3 regions of the Anaerospora sp. genome follow, and region 1 is predicted to be linked to each of the others. Evidence: riboswitches for the same ligand, from Rfam matches in the RefSeq annotation. Region 1 holds a riboswitch; each other region holds the start of a gene.
What was found. A riboswitch is a leader RNA that binds a small molecule or an ion and turns the genes downstream of it on or off. The one in region 1 is predicted to bind glycine.

Region 1 (6,424 bases):
AAACGGTCGCCCAAGCTGAGCCTTCAATCCCCCAATGCAGTCCAAAGATGAACAGCGGATTGAGTATCGTATTTAAAACAGCTCCGATAAGCATGGTCAGCAATGCTGTCTTAGGGTCTCCCTGGGCACGAATGATCCCATTTAAGCCAAAACTGACATGCATAAACACACTGCCTGCCAGGATAATTGTCATAAAGCTTTTGGCATAAGGAAGCACATCCGGTGTTGTGCCAAGCAGCAGCAGCAATGGCTCCAGATACCATAGTGCACCTGCGGTCGTAATGATCACAAGTCCGATAACCATTGTCAACGCATTGCCTAAAATAAGTTCTGCGCCAGCTTTATCCTGTTCACCCAGACGGATTGAGACAAGTGCAGCTGCTCCCAGCCCCACAAACATTCCCACCGCCATCAGAATCATCATTAACGGGAAGGCAATCGTAACTGCAATTAAGCCAATCTCTCCTACACCTTGTCCTACAAAAATACTATCCACCACATTATACAATGCATTAACTACCATTCCGATAATTGCCGGAACGGAATAATCCCATAACAACGTGCGTATCTTCTGCTCTCCTAAAGCAACTGATTTATCCATACCTACCTCCGGGGGCGTATCTATTTTTACACGAATGACTTATTTTACCACCAACAGCAGGGAATTATCAATTCCTCGTTATTACCGGAAGTTAGCACAATAAGAAGGACTGCCTCAAATATGAGACAGTCCTTCTTGTTCTCTCAAGGTTTATTGATTGCCTTGAACAGTAACCCGCTCGATCGCCTTTTTTATCTTTACTGCTAAGCCCGACATTTTGCTTGTTGGAACAGCACAAACTGAAATGCGTATCCCCTTGGCAAGCGGAACAAGGAAGACATTTGCTTTATTCAGTACCTGGCAGACTTCTTCCGGCTTTTGGCAGGGAATAGTGAGGAAAAACCCGGAACGGTACGGCAAGAACTCCAACCCTGCAGCTTTAGCCTCTGAACTGAATAAAGCGGCCCGTGACTTGATAATATTCAGCGCAGCTGCGCGCTCTTCATCACATTGTTTAATCAACTCTGGATTAGCATAAATAGTCGCCAATACTTTGGAAGCACCTCGATTGATACTCGACCAGCTAGCCCGGCAGGTAATTTGGTTCGTTTCAAAAAACTCATCCGCAATCTGAGCATTTGGTGACACGCCGATCATGGCACCAACCCGCTGACCATAAAGTGTAAAGCTTTTGGACATGCTGAAGCAAATAATAGGCAGAACATTTTCCGGCAAATCAGCTAACAGCGGAAAAAAGGAACGGCTGGCACTCTGGTCCTCCGTATAGTCCAAATAAGCCACATCAATTGCCAGAATAATAAAGCGGCCTGGCATTGCCAGCTTTTTAGCACTGTTAAGCACTGCCTTCCACTCATCATTTGTCATTGAATAACCGGTAGGATTATGGGAGGGCGTATTCAAAATAACAACCAGCCGCTCCTGCTTTGCAAGGAGAGCTGTCATTTTTTCTTCCAATTCTTCAAGATTGAACCGGTCACCGGCAAAAAGTGAAAACGTTTCAAACTTACGCAGCGCATCTTCAGCAATCGATTTGTATGGTCCCCAGCACCACTCACTGGAAAGAATCGCATCACCAACTGATGTATAATTCGCTACAATATTATGCAGCGCACCTGTACCTCCGGGCGTTGCTACTGCCTTTATATGAGCAGCAGGACGAAACTCACGAAAAACATGCTGTACGGCAGCCTCCAGAAAATCAGGAGCGCCTTCTAAGGGTGAATAGGCCACTACCTCATTCATAGGAATACTGCGGTATACGGACTCAACTGTCGGAAGACAGTAAATTGTTTCCGTCTCATCAAGAAATGTACCTGGTGCCCCATTAACAACTACTTCTCTGCCGTAGGCCTCTTTGGCCTGTGTAGCTTTTGAAACAACTGTGAAAATCTTATCAGGGGTATATTTACCCCAGGTATGCGGCGCTGCAATTGGCATTTGTTTACTCATATTTTCTCCCTCTCTCTGGAACCATTCATAAATAAAAAGAGTCAAATCAATTGATTTGACTCTGGAAAGACGAGCGGACGCTAAAATACGGCAGCACAATGAAATACTGCAGCGTACAAAGTTCTCTGTCCTTTTGCCTGAGAGATTTATCAGCAGAATCTGCTGGGTTTCCCCTTCGGCGCTCTCCCTGTAAGAGAGTCTCTCCAGAGTTCCGTCCCTTTGCGGTTTTACTCAGTAATGGAGTGCCTGAAAGTTTCACTTCTTCGGCGGGCTTGTTCAGCCGCTCTCCCGCAACATTCATCCGGATATATACATTTGTCGTTTGTGAGAATACTCTTTGCCATTATTATAAAATACTGTCTGAAAAAATACAAGTAAAAATCCACTTATCTCCTCATCCCCCGCTGTCACGGGGACGGTTCCACTGACACAGATTTTGGCACGAAAATGCGCTCTGCCGGAGAAAATATCCCCGGCAGAGCGCATTATTTTTTCAAACTACAGCGAGTTTTTGTATATTTGCCATACTGTTTCCTTGGTTGCCGCTACCGGCGCCATACTAAGCAGCAATTCCAGACTTGGCGTCTCAAAGGCCAATTGAGTCAACTTATCCAAATCCTGTTCTGTAAAACCTTCTGTCGCCAGGCTGCCACTAATGCCAACTTCTTGCAGCCACTTTTTGAGACCGTCATAAGCTTTGGCGGCTTCATCAGGTGCTCCGGTCAAGCCAGGAACAATGGGAGCAAGAATATCCGCAAGGATTTCCGCTTTGGCAGGATAAATCTGCTGTACTACTGCAGGCAGCAAAATACCTAACCCTAAACCATGCGTTAATTCCGGCTTAACTCCGCTCAGCGGGTGTTCGAGGGCATGCGTAAAATGAAGCAGGCCATTATCGAAGGAAATACCGGCTAACAGCGATGCATAGAGCAGGAAGTAGCGAGCTTTTAAATCCTTGGGATCACGTTTTGCGTCCTCCAGATATGTATGGACTAACTGGATTGTTTCCCGTGCCAGGCTGATAGCAAAGGGATTGGCACCAATAGTGGTAGCCGCTTCTATTACATGATTAACCGCATCAACCGATACATACACCGTTTGATCGGGAGGCAGCATTGTCATTAAGGCTGGATCATCAATCGCATACAACGGATAAATGCAGTCATAGGCAATTGCCGGCTTATATTCTTTTTCCGGTATGGTCACAACCGCAAAGCGATCTGCCTCAGTACCGGTACCATGCGTTAAATTAATAGCAACAATGGGAACAGCCTCTTCAGGGCTAAACGTAAATTGATATAAATCTCTCGCTGTTTTATCAGGGTAAGCAAGTAGAACGGCAACACTTTTCCCTGCATCAATCGGACTGCCGCCGCCAATAGCAATAACAGCCTGAGCTCCAAAAGCAAGAGCCTCTTTTGTTGCTTCGTCTACTTGATCTACAGTTGGATTAGGCGTAATTTTACTATACAAAATATACTCAATGCCTGTTTCCTCTAATGCTTTTTTGACGACATCCCAGGCACCTGTCTTAATGTGCGATCCCTTACCGGTAATAATGACGGCCTTGCTGATTTTTTTTGCTGCCAGAGCTATTACAATATCCTTAGCCTTTTGAATTGCCCCAACACCTAAATAAACCGTTGTTCTCGATCGGATCTCCATTACTTTGTGAATATCAATTTGATTTTCCCACATGAGTAATCCCACCCTTTCAACACGTCATTGAACATCTACTAATAATTTCCATGTACTTCAAATTCAGTATACGAAACGGTATCACAAAAAGCAAACATTATTTGTGAAAAAAATAACTTGATTAAGTAGTTTTACCTGCTGTATCGCTATTTTTCTCACGAAGTTAAACATTAGCGTTATTTCTTAACTTTACATCTCTGCTCTTTACCAATATAATGAAATTTATTAAGAGTTTTCCGATAATAACTATCATTATCTAATGAATTTCATTACATTGTATGTAGCAAAGGAGTCTAGCATGAAGATACGCAGTAAATTAATGGTTGTAACGATTGTCCCTATTGTGTTATTTACCTTATTCAGCTATTTCTATATCATTCCTCAGGCACGCAGCAGCATTTACCGGGAAAAAGATCTTCAGTTGAAAACAAATGTGGAAAGTATTCATTCTCTTATCGGGTACTATGCTTCACTAGCCGAAAAGGGCACACTTACGCCACAAGAGGCGCAGTCTAGAGCAATAGAAGCTACGACCAAGATACGTTATGCCCAGAACAGCTACTTTTGGATTGACAACACTAATCTGGTTAATGTTATGCACGGCGACCAGCCAAAACTTGTCGGTCAAGACCGGAGCAACGTAAAAGATAGTAAAGGAACATATACCGTTCGCGAATACATAGCAGGTGCACAGCAAAATAAAGAGTCCGGTTATTACCTTAATTTATGGTATGCCAAGCCAGGTGTTACCGAGCCATTACACCGCCGGGTATATTCCAAGCTTTATGAACCCTGGGGCTGGGTGATTTGTACCGGTATCAACATTGATGATGTGGAGGAAACGGTTGCAACCGTGACCAACTCTATTTTACTCGCAAACCTATTACTAAGCCTGGTTACGATAGGCTTCATGTATTGGTTCTCAAGGCAAACGATCACAAATCCACTACAAAGCATTATTGATAAGTTACGGGAAATGGCCAATAACGGTGGTGATTTGACCAAAAAAATCGACATCCAGAGAAAGGATGAATTAGGCCAATTAGCCTCTGTGGTAAATGATATGACCGACAATTTGCGGCAGTTAATCAAGCAGCTCGCCTTTTCTGCCCAGCAAGTATCCGCTGCAGCAGAAGAACTAACGGTCAGCGCGGAGCAATCGGCTCAATCGGCCAACCAGGTAGCAGAGCTGACTGCCCAAGCTGCCGTAGGTACACAGCGTCAATCACAAACTGCTGCCGGAGTATTAACAGCAGTTGAAAATATAACTGCAGGTATTCAGGACGGTGTAAACAGCGCTCAAGAAACGGCGGATATTACCAGCCGCACGCTGACAATTGTTACAGACGGTAATCAGGCGATCGTAACGGCAATCGGACAAATGGATAACATCGAGCGCAAGACCGGAGAGTCGGCAAAAGTGATTGCCGAATTAGGTGAAAGCTCATACGAAATCGGTAAAATTATTACCGTTATCGCCGGGCTTGCCAATCAAACCAATTTACTGGCACTTAACGCAGCTATTGAAGCCGCACGCGCCGGCGAACAAGGCCGGGGCTTTGCCGTAGTTGCCGATGAAGTCCGCAAGCTCGCAGAGCAGTCACAAACAGCCGCTCAGCAAATCACCGGCATTATCGATAAGATCCAAACCCGGACAGATTTAGCCGTCACCTCAATAACCGAAGGTGCCTTAGAAGTCAAAAAAGGCGCACAAGTTGTCCAGCAGGCTGGCATCGCCTTTGAAACAATAACACAGGAAATTGGCGGCGTCGCCGAAATTGCCAGAGCCTCTGCTCAAACACTGCTGCTTCTCATGGGAGATGGAACCAAGGTTTTGAGTGCTGTGCAGGATGTTGATGCGATTAGCAGCGAAATTCAGCGGCAGACACAAACGATTGCCGCTTCCCTTGAGCAACAGTCTACCGCGCTGGAAGAAATAACGGCATCAAGCCAAGCCTTAACTGCTTCCTCCAGCCAATTAGAACAAGCTGTAGGGCAATTTACCGTTTAGGATGCGGTTATAAATGGGGTTGTCTCTTCCTTGGCCGCTCTCCCTTACTGGTAGACACACTTAAGACAAAACGTTATAATATATCCAACTGTAGAACAAATTCCGTTCGCAAGAAAAATACATTTGTATTTTTTAAATGGAGGAGATCACATGAGTACGAAAAAGACAAAATTAGCGATTGTGGGTATCGGCAATGTAGGATCAGCAGTGTTGAATACCGCCTTATCCCTAAACCTGGCGGCTGAGATTGCCGTCATTGACATTAAAGAAAACAAAGCTTTGGGTGAAGCACTTGATGCCAGCCATGGAGCGCCTTTCAGCCTCAGCCCCAACAGCTACGTCCATGCCGGAGGATATGAGGAATGCAAAGATGCTGATGTCATTATCATTGCAGCAGGCCCGAGCATTATGCCCGGCGAGCCGGGTGACCGCTTATCGCTCGCCGGGAAAAATGTGCAGGTAATGAAAGATGTCATGACTTCCATTACCAAGTATACCAAGGAAGCCATCATCATTATGATCACGAATCCGCTTGATATCACTACCTATTACGCAGCCAACTTCTTCGACTACCCTAAAAACAAACTATTTGGTACAGGTACCTCCTTAGAAACAGCACGTCTCAAGCAAATTCTCGGAACCTATTACAAGGTAAATCCGCAGAATGTCGAAGGCTTTATGCTAGGCGAACATGGCAACTCTGC
Region 2 (6,424 bases), on a different contig from region 1:
ATGGCTTGTGAATATACGATTGCCGAGGTAGAGGAAATTGTTCCGGTAGGCACTATTCCTCCTGAGCGGGTGGGAACTGCCGCACCCTTTGTACAGGCAGTTGTCAAAGGCTTGAGTCTGGAAGAGCATGATGAGATCTACCGTCAGCATTGGCTGAAAATCGGTAAATTAACCCCTGAAAAATAATAAAGGAGGGAATCAGTATGGACCCAAGAGTGTTAATAGCAAAACGTGCTGCTCAGGAATTAAAGGACGGACAACTGGTGAATTTGGGCTTTGGTATGCCAACGCAAGCCTCGAATTATTTGCCCGAAGGTGTTAAGGTCATGTTTCATGCCGAGAACGGGGTGTTTGGCGTAGGTCCGAGGCCAAAGGCATCAGAGGCTAAGGCGGATATGACCAATGCCGGTTCTGAGCCGGTGACACTGGCCCCGGGTGCGGCCATTATGGATTTGGCAACCTCGCTGGGAGCGATGCGCAGCGGCCTGCTTGATGTTACGATACTAGGCGCATTGGAAGTTGACCAGTTAGGCAATATTGCCAATTGGGCAGTACTGCGCAATGGCAAATGGTGGCCGGGGATTGGCGGAGCAATGGATTTGTGCTATGGCACTAAGACGGTGATTGCCTGCCTGATGCATACCGATAAGGATGGAGCATCCAAAGTTCTTAAACAATGCACGCTGCCGCTTACCGGTAAAGGTTGTGTAAAGACCATTATAACGGATAAGGCTGTTTTCGATGTTGGTGAGGGCAGGCTGATTTTAAAAGAGCATGCACCGGGGGTTACACTGGACGAAATCCGGACTAGCACGGAAGCTGATTTTGAAGTTGCAGAAGATTTTTGTGAGATGAAATTGTAATTGAGTAAAAGGAGGCTTAAGGTGCGATGACGGAAGTTAGGGAAACCTGCACAGACGATATTGTAGCAAGAGCAAGGAAATTTTGTACTGACCATCTTCAGCCGATAGCAAAGGAACTGGATAAGAATAGCCGGTTTCCCGTAGAATTGCTGGAGTTAATGGCACAGGAAGGCTTTCTGGGAATGAACTATCCAGTTAGTTATGGCGGCGGCGGTTATCCTTCTGTTGCCACTCACCAGGCCGTGAAAGAATTCGCCAAAGTGAGTGCCGGAGTTGCTTTGACCTTTCATGTCCACTGGATGGCAATTGATGTTTTGCTGCAGTTTGGAACAGACGCGCAAAAGCAGAAGTACTTGCCTGATTTAATACAAGGCAGGAAAATAGCGGCCTATACTATCAGTGAAGCACAGGCAGGTTCGGACGCTGCCGGCATTTGCTCGGTTGCAACACCGGCGGAGGGCGGCTGGCTCTTAAATGGAGCAAAGTTTTTTTGCACAAATGGCGGCCTGGCCGATATTTATATCGTAGCTTTTAAAACAGACGCAGAGGCAGGAGCAAAAGGTATTGGCTTGTTCATTATTGAAAAAGGCGCAGCCGGTTTCCGGATCGGTGAGCCTGAGGAGAAAATGGGCTGCCGAAGCTCACAGACGACCAGTCTGGTATTTCATGATTGCCTGGTCCCGTCAGATCATCTGCTTGGCAATGGCAGGGACGGATTTAAAATGGCGATGTTTGGCCTGACCGGCGGTCGCCTGGGGATGGCTGCTATCGGGCTGGGGATTGCCGAAGCCGCATTGAAAGCAGCAGCCGCCTATGCGAACCGCAGGAGTGCATTTGGTAAACCGCTCAGTGCCCTTTATGCCGTACAGGAAAAGCTTGCCGATATGCATGTAAAAATTGAGGCAGCAAAATTGCTGGTAGATGATACTGCCCAAAAAAGAGACAGCGGCAAGGACTATTCGGTAGACACCTCAATTGCCAAGCTGTTTGTAACAGAGGCTGCCAATGAGGTATGTCACAAGGCGCTGCAGATTTTCGGCGGACATGGCTATATGAAATATAACGAGGTTGAGCGTTTGGCCCGTGATGCCAGATTAATGGATATCGGCGTTGGTGCCTCAGAAGTGCTTAAAATGGTGGTTGGAACCACTGTTGCTAAAAGATATGGATAAATAGCGAATAACGTTTAGTGAGGAGGACGGCAAATGGAATATTTACCGCAGCGGCGCTTTGACAGTAAGCTTCTCACGGGAGCTGCCGGTGTTTTGATTTGTTTTGTTTATGCCATGCTGTATTGGCCGGTTTGGGCTTCTGTTGCCAAGGCATTGATCGGCTTTACTGCAACTGCAGGTTTGCAGGCTGCAGATCCGGCCCTGGGCAAAAAATATATTGCCGCATTTGCTGAAGGCACCTTTTTCTGGTGCAGCATCAGTGCGTGGATTTGGCAGACGCTGATTTTTGGCAACTATGGAAAGTACAGCCTTACAGCCCGCCAGCCGATAGCAGGAATTTGGTATACCCTTGTTAGTTTTATTTGTGGAATAGCAGCGTATCTGCTATTGATTTCATTTATCGGTATCTGGTGGAAGCCTTTCAATCTGGCAATTATGTTTGCTCCTAAGAATGGAGAGGAACTGAAGCTGGCTCTTGAAGGCTGGGAAACGGCTAATTTTTATGTACTGCCTGTGATAATTGCCCAAATTCCCTTTGTATCTCTCTTCCAGAAGAAACCCTGGGCAGGTAACTTGAAACCGCCGCTTGACGGGTTAGCAGTGATGATGACAAGCTCGTTTTTTGCGCTTCTTGTCTGGCTGGCTATGTTTATTCCCAGTTTTATGCAATTGCAGCTGGGCGGACATGCAATCACCAGTCAGCCATTGGGATCGTGGCCGGCGGTGCTCGCTTTTTGTCAGGGCTTTATTTTCTGGTTTTTAATCCCTGCAGAGGGTGGTGAAGGCTATCCCTATAAATACTTCACTGATAAACAACCCTGGCTGGGGCTGGTCGGTTTGGTCATTGCCTTTATTGGCGGAGGTTTAATTACACCGCAGATATATCTTGCAGCTATTGCGGCTTTTTCTATTAATCCAGGCGTCAACCCTTATGTAACGGCTGCTTCCCTGGAACTTTCACTTATTGTGACAATGCTATGCTGGCATCATTTGTTTGACGATTATCCAGGTGCAGACAAGGAACCGAACCTGGTCAAGCGGGTTCTTACGCGGGTGGCAATCTGGCTGGCAGGTGGAACGGTATTTGGTCTGCTTTGGCTTAATATCTATAAAATACTGCCTTTTGCCGGTAATGACATGGGCATGGGATTTCCTGTTATGGGAATTTTAGCCGGTCAATTTGCCCTTCTCATGGTCTTCTTGTATTTTAATACGTTCTTTGATAAATGGCCTCTCGTTTATACGAAAGCGGTGTCGCCAAAGGTACCGCATTCCATTAATAAATAGCAAAAAAAATAGACCTGCAGGCTGCTATTACAGTCTGCAGGTCTGTTTTTTTATAGTAGTCATATCTGGAACTTTTGCAATCAAAATGGGCATTTGCCTGGTGTGTTAGTCGTATATATAAATAATAGATTGTATTTTCTAATAATATGCCAGTATCTGGGAGGATTTTGGCTTCGATCTGACGAACGAATTGGTAATTTCATATCTTGAATGATGGTTAGGGGAGAGTCTGCCAATGGCAGCGCCGAAGGAGCAACAACCGCAAAAGAAACTCTCAGGCAAAAGGACCTTAACCTGACAAACTCTGGAGAGCACCGCAGCTGCGGTCACCGAAGGGGAAGCCGGTTTGGGCAATCTCTCAGGTAAAAGGACAGAGCAAGCGTTAAGCTTGTTCTGTCCTTTTTGTATTGTGCATTTTGGAACATACTACCCAAGTAAAAAGGAGGCTATTATGACGGAAAAAAAGACACCTCTTTATGATGTTCACCTGGCAAGTGGAGCCAAGGTCATTGAATTTGGCGGCTGGCTGATGCCGGTCCAATATTCGGGAATACTGGAAGAGCACCGAGCAGTGCGCACGGCAGCTGGTCTTTTTGATGTGTCCCATATGGGAGAGGTTGCGGTCAGTGGTCCTGAGGCAGATGCCTTTATCAATTGCCTGGTTACGAATGACATCAGTGCGCTGCACATTAATCAGGCCATGTATTCACCGATGTGTTATCCGGACGGTACCGTTGTAGATGATTTGTTGATCTACAGGCTTGGTGAGCAAGAGTATCTGCTGGTTATTAATGCAGGTAATATTGAGAAAGATTTAGCCTGGATTAAGCAGCAGGCTGATGGTTTTCAGCTAGAGCTTAAAAATCTGTCGGCTGTCATGGCTCAGCTGGCATTGCAAGGGCCTAAGGCGGTACAAATCCTGCAGACACTCGTGAGCTCCGATTTACAAACCTTAAAATATTACTGGTTCTGGCAGGGGATGAATATACATGGCATTAGCTGCCTGATTTCCCGCACCGGTTATACCGGAGAAGACGGTTTTGAATTGTATTGTCCGGCTGAAGCAGCTCCAGCTCTATGGCAATTTCTGCTGCAGGCCGGGGCAGAATACGGACTCATTCCTGTGGGGCTGGGAGCCAGAGATACACTGCGCTTTGAAGCGGCATTGCCGTTGTATGGTCATGAACTGTCAGACCAAATTACGCCCTTAGAAGCAGGACTGGATATGTTCGTTAAGCTGACAAAGGCGGGCTTTACCGGTTTAGAAGCGCTGGCTGCTCAGAAGCAGAAAGGAATTACCAGGAAAATAGTTGGACTGGAAATGACCGGCCGCGGTATTGCCAGGGCTGGCTACACTTGTGTTGCTGACGGTAAAACAATTGGTACGGTGACAAGTGGCTCTTTTGCCCCGACAATAGGCAAAAATTTGGCACTTGCCCTGCTGGATATTAATTATATTCAGCCCGGTACTGCAATTGGAGTGGAGATAAGAGGAGGCGTAGTTGACGCAGTTGTGGTCAAAAAGCCGTTTTATCGCCGCCCGTCGCCAACTGAAGCTGCAAAGTAACGAAAATGCGACTTAGAATAAGGGGGATATAAAAATGGAATTTCCAAAAGAACTAAAGTACACCAAGGATCACGAATGGGTACGGCTGGAAGGCAAGCGGGCAGTAGTGGGAATTACCGCATTTGCCCAGAGCGAGTTAGGTGATATTGTGTTTATTGAAGTGCCTCCTGTAGGCAAAAAAATCAGCATTCACAGCAACATGTCAGTGGTCGAATCTGTTAAAGCCGTTTCAGATATTTATGCGCCGTTGACCGGAACAGTAGTGGAAATTAACGAACAGCTGGCTGATCAACCGGAGCTTGTTAACCAGGACCCGTATGGAGAAGGCTGGATTGCCGTACTGGAATGGGAGAATAACGATGAAATAGCTCAGCTAATTGATGTGGAGCAGTATCAGGCATTAGCGCTGGGGGGGAAATAAATGGCCGGTCATCATTACCTGCCGAATACCCCTGCCGACCGTCAGGCTATGCTTAACACAATCGGCGTTCAGTCAGTGGAAGCGCTTTTTGCCGATATCCCTGCCGATATACGCCTTAAACAGCCGCTAGAGCTGCCTTCTGCTGTCAGCGAGCTGGAAATCCTGCGGATGATGCAGCAGCGGGCCGGGCGCAACAGCAATGTTGATGATTATCCTTGTTTTCTGGGAGCCGGGGCGTATGATCATTTCATTCCGTCAGTAGTCTCTCACCTGGCAGGGCGGGCCGAGTTTTATACGGCATACACCCAGTATCAGCCGGAAATCAGCCAGGGTGGGCTGCAGGCGCTTTGGGAATACCAAAGCTTTATCTGTGAGCTGACTGGCCTGGAGGTTTCCAATGCTTCTTTGTATGATGGGGCTACTGCTACAGCGGAAGCCATGAATTTGGCCTGCGGAGTAACGGGCCGGAAAAAAGTGCTGATTAGCGGCGCTGTTCATCCTTTTTATCGTCAGGTAGCGGCAACCTATGCACGCGATCTTGGGTTTGCCATTCAAATTCTGCCGGTAGTTGAAGGCAAAACGGCAGCTGACCAGGCAGTGGCTTTACTTGACAGCGATACTGCTGCTGTTATCATGCAGACGCCTAATTTTTATGGCATTATTGAAGATATGGCAGGGTTCGGTGAAGCCGTTCACCGCCATGGCGGGCTGTTTGTTGCCGTCGTTAACCCCACCTCACTTGCTCTTTTGCAGCCGCCTGGTGAGTATGGAGCTGATATTGCCGTTGGTGAGGGCCAGCCGCTGGGCTTGGGACTTAATTTTGGCGGTCCCTATCTCGGTTTTATGGCAGTTCGTGAAAAATATATGCGCCGCATGCCCGGCAGAATTGTCGGTCAAACCGTTGATACCCAAGGGCGCAGAGGCTTTGTGCTGACTTTGCAGGCACGGGAACAGCATATTCGCCGTGAAAAAGCGTATTCCAACATTTGCTCCAATCAAGGCTTGTGTGCTGTTATGGCAGGTGTTTATATAGCCGCAATGGGACAGCAAGGACTGCAGCAGATCGCGAATACGTGTATGCAAAAAGCGCACTATACGGCGCAGCGTATTGCCG
Region 3 (6,424 bases), on a different contig from region 1:
TTGAGCCGCTTGAAGCAATGCGTTATATCAATTTGCTAAGCAGGCAGGGAAAATATATCATTAATACAGCTCCCGTGCCCACCATTCTTGCTAAGCTTAATATAGACCGCTATCCCACACAGGAGGAAATGATAAATACCATCGGTCTACTGGATGGTAAAGGTTATTTCATTGATGCTACGCAGGCGGCAAGTGAGCTTGGCGATGTATTACTTACTAATGTTGTGATGCTTGGCGCTTTTACGGAGATCAATGCTTTGCTTAAGCCTGAAACAGTGCTGAGTAAACTGTTATCTCAAATCAAGGAAAGCTATCATACTGACGATGTGAAAGCCTTCAACAGAGGTCGTGAACTGATTCAAGTACTGCAAGCAAAATAAGCAACAAAAAAGACCGGGTATCCCGGTTTTTTTGTTGTGCCGTAAGTTGATTTGAATTTAGTAGTCCGTATATGTTATTATAAGCGGACGGAAAACTATAAATAGCAGCAATTCTTATCTGGTTACAATGGTCGATGTTATGGTAAAGGTGTGAAAAAGTACAAGATATGAATGTGAAAAAAATAAGAGATTTAACCCTGGTAGATATCGGGTTGGGGAGAACGATGGTGATTGCCTGTGACAGCTGCGGAGGTGTGGGGATGAAAGCACATGATGTACTGCAGGCTTCACCCTTCATTACCGGGAAATATACGGCAAGAGTAGCTCTCCTGGAAGTGCTATGCACAGGTGCGGAAGTGATATGCCTGACTAGTACAATTTGTAACGAAATGAATGTGACCGGTAAAGATATGATTGAAGGTATTAAAGAAGAGCTTAAGACGGCTGGAATCAGTAATGTGGTGCTGACCGGCAGTACGGAAGAAAATTTCCCTACAGAGGTAACCGCACTGGGGATTACTGCAGTCGGCATTATTGAAAATGAACAGCTAAAAGTTAACAATATAAAAAACCAAGCCTTATTAGTAGTTCTGGGGCAGCCGAAGGTTGGCCGGGAGGTCCTAGAAAGCAAGCCCCAAGATCGTATTAACTACAATCTAATCAAGCGGTTGCTTAAGGAAAGCGAAGTATATGAGATTATCCCGGTCGGTTCCAGAGGAATCGGCTATGAGATGCAGGAATTAGCAAGAAATAATCACATGAAACTTACGATTAATCCAGCTGCAAAATTAGATATTGCTAAATCGGGAGGACCTAGCACTTCTGTTATTGCAGCGATTGGCAAAGAGTACTTTCATCAGATGAATGTTGATGTCAATATGGAAGTAGTAGGTGAAGTTTGTCGGGAATAATTGAACTGATTATAAGTCGGCAGTTCGTATAATATGATAATTCACGTTTCCGGTAATTTTCCAATCATCAAATTGATAATATCTAGGGTTGACGATTCTCAATTTTAGCTTGTGAGTGTCACCTGGTTGTAAATAGACGGGAATGTTCTCCCAATTTCCCTGATTGGCAAACCACCAATCAGTATTTTTTTGTTTAAAATAAATATTTAGTGTCAGCAGGTTAACCCTGTCAATTACTACTGTTCCATCATTTTCTAAATAACCTTGAATAATCAAAGCATTTGTCTCATCATAGTCTAATGCTTGTGTATACCAGGACAAATGCGGTGCGGCAAGTACGGTAGCTGTTGTCGCAGCCATACAGATGAAAATAATGATCAGCCCCATGCAGAGCTTTGGTCTCATTTTAGTTAAAACCTCCCCCAAATACATCTGGAGTATTCTATTACTCTACCTGAAGAGAGGTTACTTTAGTCCCTTCTAAATTTACGCGGCATATGATAAAATGGACCGATAGAGTCACTGGTGACCATAGTAAAGGGAGAGTATGAAATGACAACCTGGAACATAGTAGAATTTACTGGCGTAATTGCCTTCGCAGTATCGGGAGCGCTGACCGGGATACAAAAGCGGCTGGATATTTTCGGCGTATTGGTATTGGCTGTGACGACAGCTGTAGGCGGCGGGATATTGCGTGATGTGATTATCGGCAATACGCCGCCGCTTACCTTTCGTGACCCAACTTTCTTTATGATCAGTGCAGTTGCAACAGTTGGCGTGTGTTTTAGCTATCGTTGGTTAGAAAAATACAAAAATATGATTCAGGTATTTGATGCAATCGGCTTGGGGGCCTTTACTGCCACCAGTGCTAATTTAGCGATACAGCATAATTTCAATACCTTGTTTATTGTAACAACGGTTGCTGTTATTACAGGTATTGGCGGAAGTATTATGCGCGATGTGTTTGTTAAGGAAATTCCATATGTTTTTCGTCAGGAAGTATATGCGATAGCAACAATTGTCGGTGCAATAAGCTTTTATTATTCACAGTTTTATCTTACCGGGACTGCACAAATGTATCTCTGTTTTTGTATAACGACAGGCCTGCGGCTCTGCTGCATGAAGTACCAATGGAATTTTCCGGTTATTGGAATTAACTCAAATAACCAGGCTGCTAAAGAGTAATAGACTGATACGATGTTGAAATTACTTGACAAAAGCTGATTTTACTATTATTATAGACAAAAGTGATGAAAACTTAATATTTGTGTCCATATGAAGTACACGGAAACTCGTATAACTTACAGTTGATGTAATGTTTTTTGCGACAACCGTAAACGGATGGAACTCTGGAGAGCCCCTGTTTAGCAGGGCGCCGAAGGTGCAAGTCGGTAGGTATACTTACCGATGAAACTCTCAGGCAAAAGGACAGAGCACGTTTGTTTCACTGCATTTTTTTGCAGGGATACTTATTTGTTGTTCTTCAGAGTCAAATCTTATGATTTGACTCTTTTTATTTTTTGCATGCAGAGAATGGTCTTCCTTCGGTGAAGTCTTCGGAAAACGGCTCAAAGAGAATCTACAGAAAAAGGGAGAGTTTGTAATGAGTAAAAGGAACTTCAGACTGAGTGCGTTAATTGTGGCGGTGCTGCTGCTGACCGGTATTGCGTCCGGATGTGGCGGATTGGCTTCAAATGATATTAAAATTGGTCTTTTAAACGAAATGACCGGCGCTAATGCCACGATGGGGACCTCGGCAGCAAATGGCGCAAAAATGGCAATCAAAGAAGCAAATGCTAAAGGTGGGGTTCTGGGCAAACAAATCCAGGCAGTGATTGGTGACAATAAAAGTGAGCCCTCTGAGTCGGCTAATGCGATGACAAAGCTTACCGCCCAGGACCGAGTTGCTGCAGTAACTGGTGTTTTCGCTAGTTCCAATGCTATTGCTGCTTCCAGCGTAGCCGAAGGCAGTAAAGTCCCTTTTCTGGCCGTGGGTGCAACTAATCCAAAAGTAACGGTGGATGACAAAACAGGCAAAGTGAAAGAGTATACTTTTCGTGTATGCTTTATTGATCCATTTCAGGGAACAGTGGGGGCTAATTTTGTTCTCAATACATTAAACCTCAAAAAAGCTGCTATTTTGGTTGATAATAGCAGTGATTACAGCAAAGGACTGCTTGCTTTCTTTAAAGAAGCTTTTGTTAAAGGGGGCGGGTCAATCGTCACTGAAGAAGCTTACTTACAAAAAGATCAGGATTTTAAAGCGATTTTAACAAAAGTAAAAGCTGCCAATCCGGATGTGCTTTATGTTCCCGGGTACTATGAGGAAGTAGGCAAGATTGTCAAGCAAACTCGCGAGCTTGGGATTACCGTGCCGGTAGTTGGTGGTGATGGCTGGGATTCTCCTAAGCTGGCGGAAGTTGCCGGTGCTGCCGCTTTAAACAATACCTATTTCACCAATCATTATTCTGTTGATGATACCAGTCCGGTTTCGCAGGCATTCGTCGAGGCCTACAAGAAAGAATACGGACAGGCGCCGGATGCGATGGCTGTTCTGGGGTATGATGCTGCGAATGTGCTGATTGATGCTATTAAACGAGCTAATAGTGCAGAACCAGGTAAAATCCGGGAAGCATTGGCTCAGACTAAAGACTATCCTGCCATTACAGGTGCAACTACTTTAAACACGACTCATGATGCAGTAAAGAGTGCTGTTATAATTGAGATGAAAGAAGGAAAACAAGTATTTAAGGCAACTGTAAAACCGTAGCAATAAATGATACCGGTCTAGATCGGATAACTAAAACACCCGGGAAAGAGCTTTAAGCTGTTTTCCGGGTGTTTTAGTTATCCAAGCTGTCTACCTAAAGGAGGTGATAAAAGAGTCAAACAGAACACGTGTATCGTACTGATACTGATGCATGGGAACAACTTCTTTGCTCAAGTTAAGAAGAGAATATACTGCAATTTGTGCAGAACGGACAGAGTACTCTACTGTGAATACCACATCATCCGGTATTTCTGCAAATTGTCCGAGAAAGGCGAGATTTGTTGACCCTGGTGGCACTACAAGGGGCCGGTCACCTTTTGCTCGAGGCATAAACTGGCTGGTAATGAAAGGCATCAGGCAAGGAAGGCAATTGGAGGTTTTAAGAATGAACGGAAGCTCGTCGGTAAAGCGAAGATGAGAGCATAGTTCAGTCAATATTTCTTCACCAGTACATTCGGACATCTTTTTCGGTACAAAGTTTCCTTGTTTGTCTGGAAAGAGACCATAGCCCCAGAAGACATTAATATTCTCCGGCTGATTAATGAAATGTGGTTGATAGGCCAAGACAATAGACATAAACCAATTAGAATCTCTAAAAGTTACAAGAGCTCCAGTTCCGGCAGTATTTCCCGAAAGCTTTTCCATTAAGTCAAAAAATATCGGATCCTTACAAGTAACAGTAAAGGACTCCCACAACGATTTTTCAATATGATCGACAAAAGGGGCGGGATTACCTAAATCAGGGTGTTTTTTTACAATTGATTCCCATAGTTTGAAGGAGGCACCCTTTGAACCTAAGCGGGGAGCGGTGGTCATTGAGCCAATCGTATAGCCTTCGGTCATTGAACCATTAGTGACAAAGACCAGATCATTAGCTTGCAATTGTATTTTTTGCTGTGTGCCGTTAGCTGTATAGTGGATACATTCTACGGTTTTTTCAGCAGCTGCCGGTTTAAAATCAAGGTCAGTTACCCGGCAATTCATTGAGAAGACAACACCTTGCTCCTTTAACCATTTTATCAGGGGTAAAATAATGGAGTCGTATTGATTGTAGGGAGTGCGGGTTACACCCTCTAATGTTTGAATACGGGGGAATTCATGCATGAAGCGAAGCATATAGCGTTTCAATTCAACAGCGCTGTGCCAAGGCTGGAAGGCAAAGGTAGTAGCCCACATGTACCAGAAGTTCGTTTTAAAAAATGATGGCGAAAAAAACTGTTCAATCGTTATTGTTCCCAAGGCTTCTTCTGGCGTAACGGTAAGCTTCAACATGTCAATCCGGTCTTTATTGCTGAAACCCATAGAAGATACATCGATGATCTTTCCGTCCCCGTCGATTAGTCGTGCTTTTGCATGAGTGCGGACATTCCTATCAAACTCAATAATTTCATCACGGACTGACTTTTGAGGATTGCTGATGGAAGGAATGAATTTCAACAGTTCCCAGGTGCATTCATAGGCTTCGTCATTAAGCATCCTGCCGCCACGAATCATATAGCCCTTTTCCGGTGACCCCGTACCGTCGCAGCTTCCACCGGTTATATTCATTTCCTCAAAAATTGTTATGTTTTTGCCTGGAATATGGGCGTCCCTGATCAAATATACTGCAGCGGCCAGAGAACCAACGCCAGCTCCGACAAAATAGGCTTTACAAGTTTCTGTTTGTCCCATGGAAAAATCCTCCTGTTCTAAAACGTATCATTATTATGAGCTGACAATAAAGCGTGTATACAATTTAATAAATTAACTTACCGGCTTGTAGTCGTTTATCCTTTGCTTTTTGGTATGTTTCTTGCATTTGATTAAGTTGTTGATGGTTGAAGAAGTAATGCTGATTGAGATAAATACAAAAAGGCGGAGATAAACATGGAAGCAAAAGAATTAATTGAATGTATTGAAAAGTTCTTGGAAGTAAAGGCGAAGGAGCTAGAGGAAGGCAGGCAATTAGAAATACTGAAAGGTATGCTGCAGACGATAAAAACAAGTGCAGCAAGGCCTTTATGTGAGAACTGTCTATATCATGAACGTGCTTTCTGCAGTAAATTAAAGAGAGATACATTTGCTCTTTCCTGTGCGCAATGGGAAGAGAATTCAATGGGGCTGGATATTATTGCTTATTAGTATTTTTTCAGAAAAAGCAGGATTTATGAAAGCAACAACGAAGTTTGCTTTAACGAATTTATATAAGGTGTCAGGAAACTGACATAAGCAAAGATGCTTGTAACATCCCCCGGCTTTATGGATGATACGGGCATTTTTTTTATCTATTTTAATTTTTTGTTTCTGTCTGCGGCGACAAAGGAGGAAGAGCATGAATAAAACAGCTGCCCTGCCGATAACTCAGCTGGAGCAATACTTGCAAA

Region 2: linked by a shared signal. The riboswitch ahead of gcvT (glycine cleavage system aminomethyltransferase GcvT) and the one ahead of RTR76_RS14720 (aminotransferase class I/II-fold pyridoxal phosphate-dependent enzyme) in region 1 are both predicted to bind glycine.
Region 3: linked by a shared signal. The riboswitch ahead of RTR76_RS16780 (ABC transporter substrate-binding protein) and the one ahead of RTR76_RS14720 (aminotransferase class I/II-fold pyridoxal phosphate-dependent enzyme) in region 1 are both predicted to bind glycine.

The regions. Positions count from the first base shown of each region.
Region 1 covers NZ_DALZUO010000019.1:68,236-74,659, forward strand. Annotated here, with positions in the region: gene RTR76_RS14715 (MATE family efflux transporter) at 1-601, opposite strand, end outside; gene RTR76_RS14720 (aminotransferase class I/II-fold pyridoxal phosphate-dependent enzyme) at 752-2,011, opposite strand; glycine riboswitch at 2,127-2,228, opposite strand; glycine riboswitch at 2,234-2,312, opposite strand; gene RTR76_RS14725 (iron-containing alcohol dehydrogenase) at 2,510-3,709, opposite strand; gene RTR76_RS14730 (methyl-accepting chemotaxis protein) at 4,008-5,720, shown strand; gene RTR76_RS14735 (L-lactate dehydrogenase) at 5,871-6,424, shown strand, end outside.
Region 2 covers NZ_DALZUO010000003.1:155,235-161,658, forward strand. Annotated here, with positions in the region: gene RTR76_RS04325 (3-oxoacid CoA-transferase subunit A) at 1-186, shown strand, start outside; gene RTR76_RS04330 (3-oxoacid CoA-transferase subunit B) at 204-863, shown strand; gene RTR76_RS04335 (acyl-CoA dehydrogenase family protein) at 890-2,035, shown strand; gene RTR76_RS04340 (hypothetical protein) at 2,069-3,322, shown strand; glycine riboswitch at 3,533-3,622, shown strand; gene gcvT (glycine cleavage system aminomethyltransferase GcvT) at 3,774-4,889, shown strand; gene gcvH (glycine cleavage system protein GcvH) at 4,924-5,310, shown strand; gene gcvPA (aminomethyl-transferring glycine dehydrogenase subunit GcvPA) at 5,311-6,424, shown strand, end outside.
Region 3 covers NZ_DALZUO010000025.1:29,158-35,581, forward strand. Annotated here, with positions in the region: gene RTR76_RS16760 (indolepyruvate oxidoreductase subunit beta) at 1-380, shown strand, start outside; gene RTR76_RS16765 (AIR synthase related protein) at 548-1,291, shown strand; gene RTR76_RS16770 (hypothetical protein) at 1,301-1,696, opposite strand; gene RTR76_RS16775 (trimeric intracellular cation channel family protein) at 1,844-2,476, shown strand; glycine riboswitch at 2,631-2,733, shown strand; gene RTR76_RS16780 (ABC transporter substrate-binding protein) at 2,895-4,061, shown strand; gene RTR76_RS16785 (oleate hydratase) at 4,152-5,732, opposite strand; gene RTR76_RS16790 (hypothetical protein) at 5,928-6,182, shown strand; gene RTR76_RS16795 (sigma 54-interacting transcriptional regulator) at 6,373-6,424, shown strand, end outside.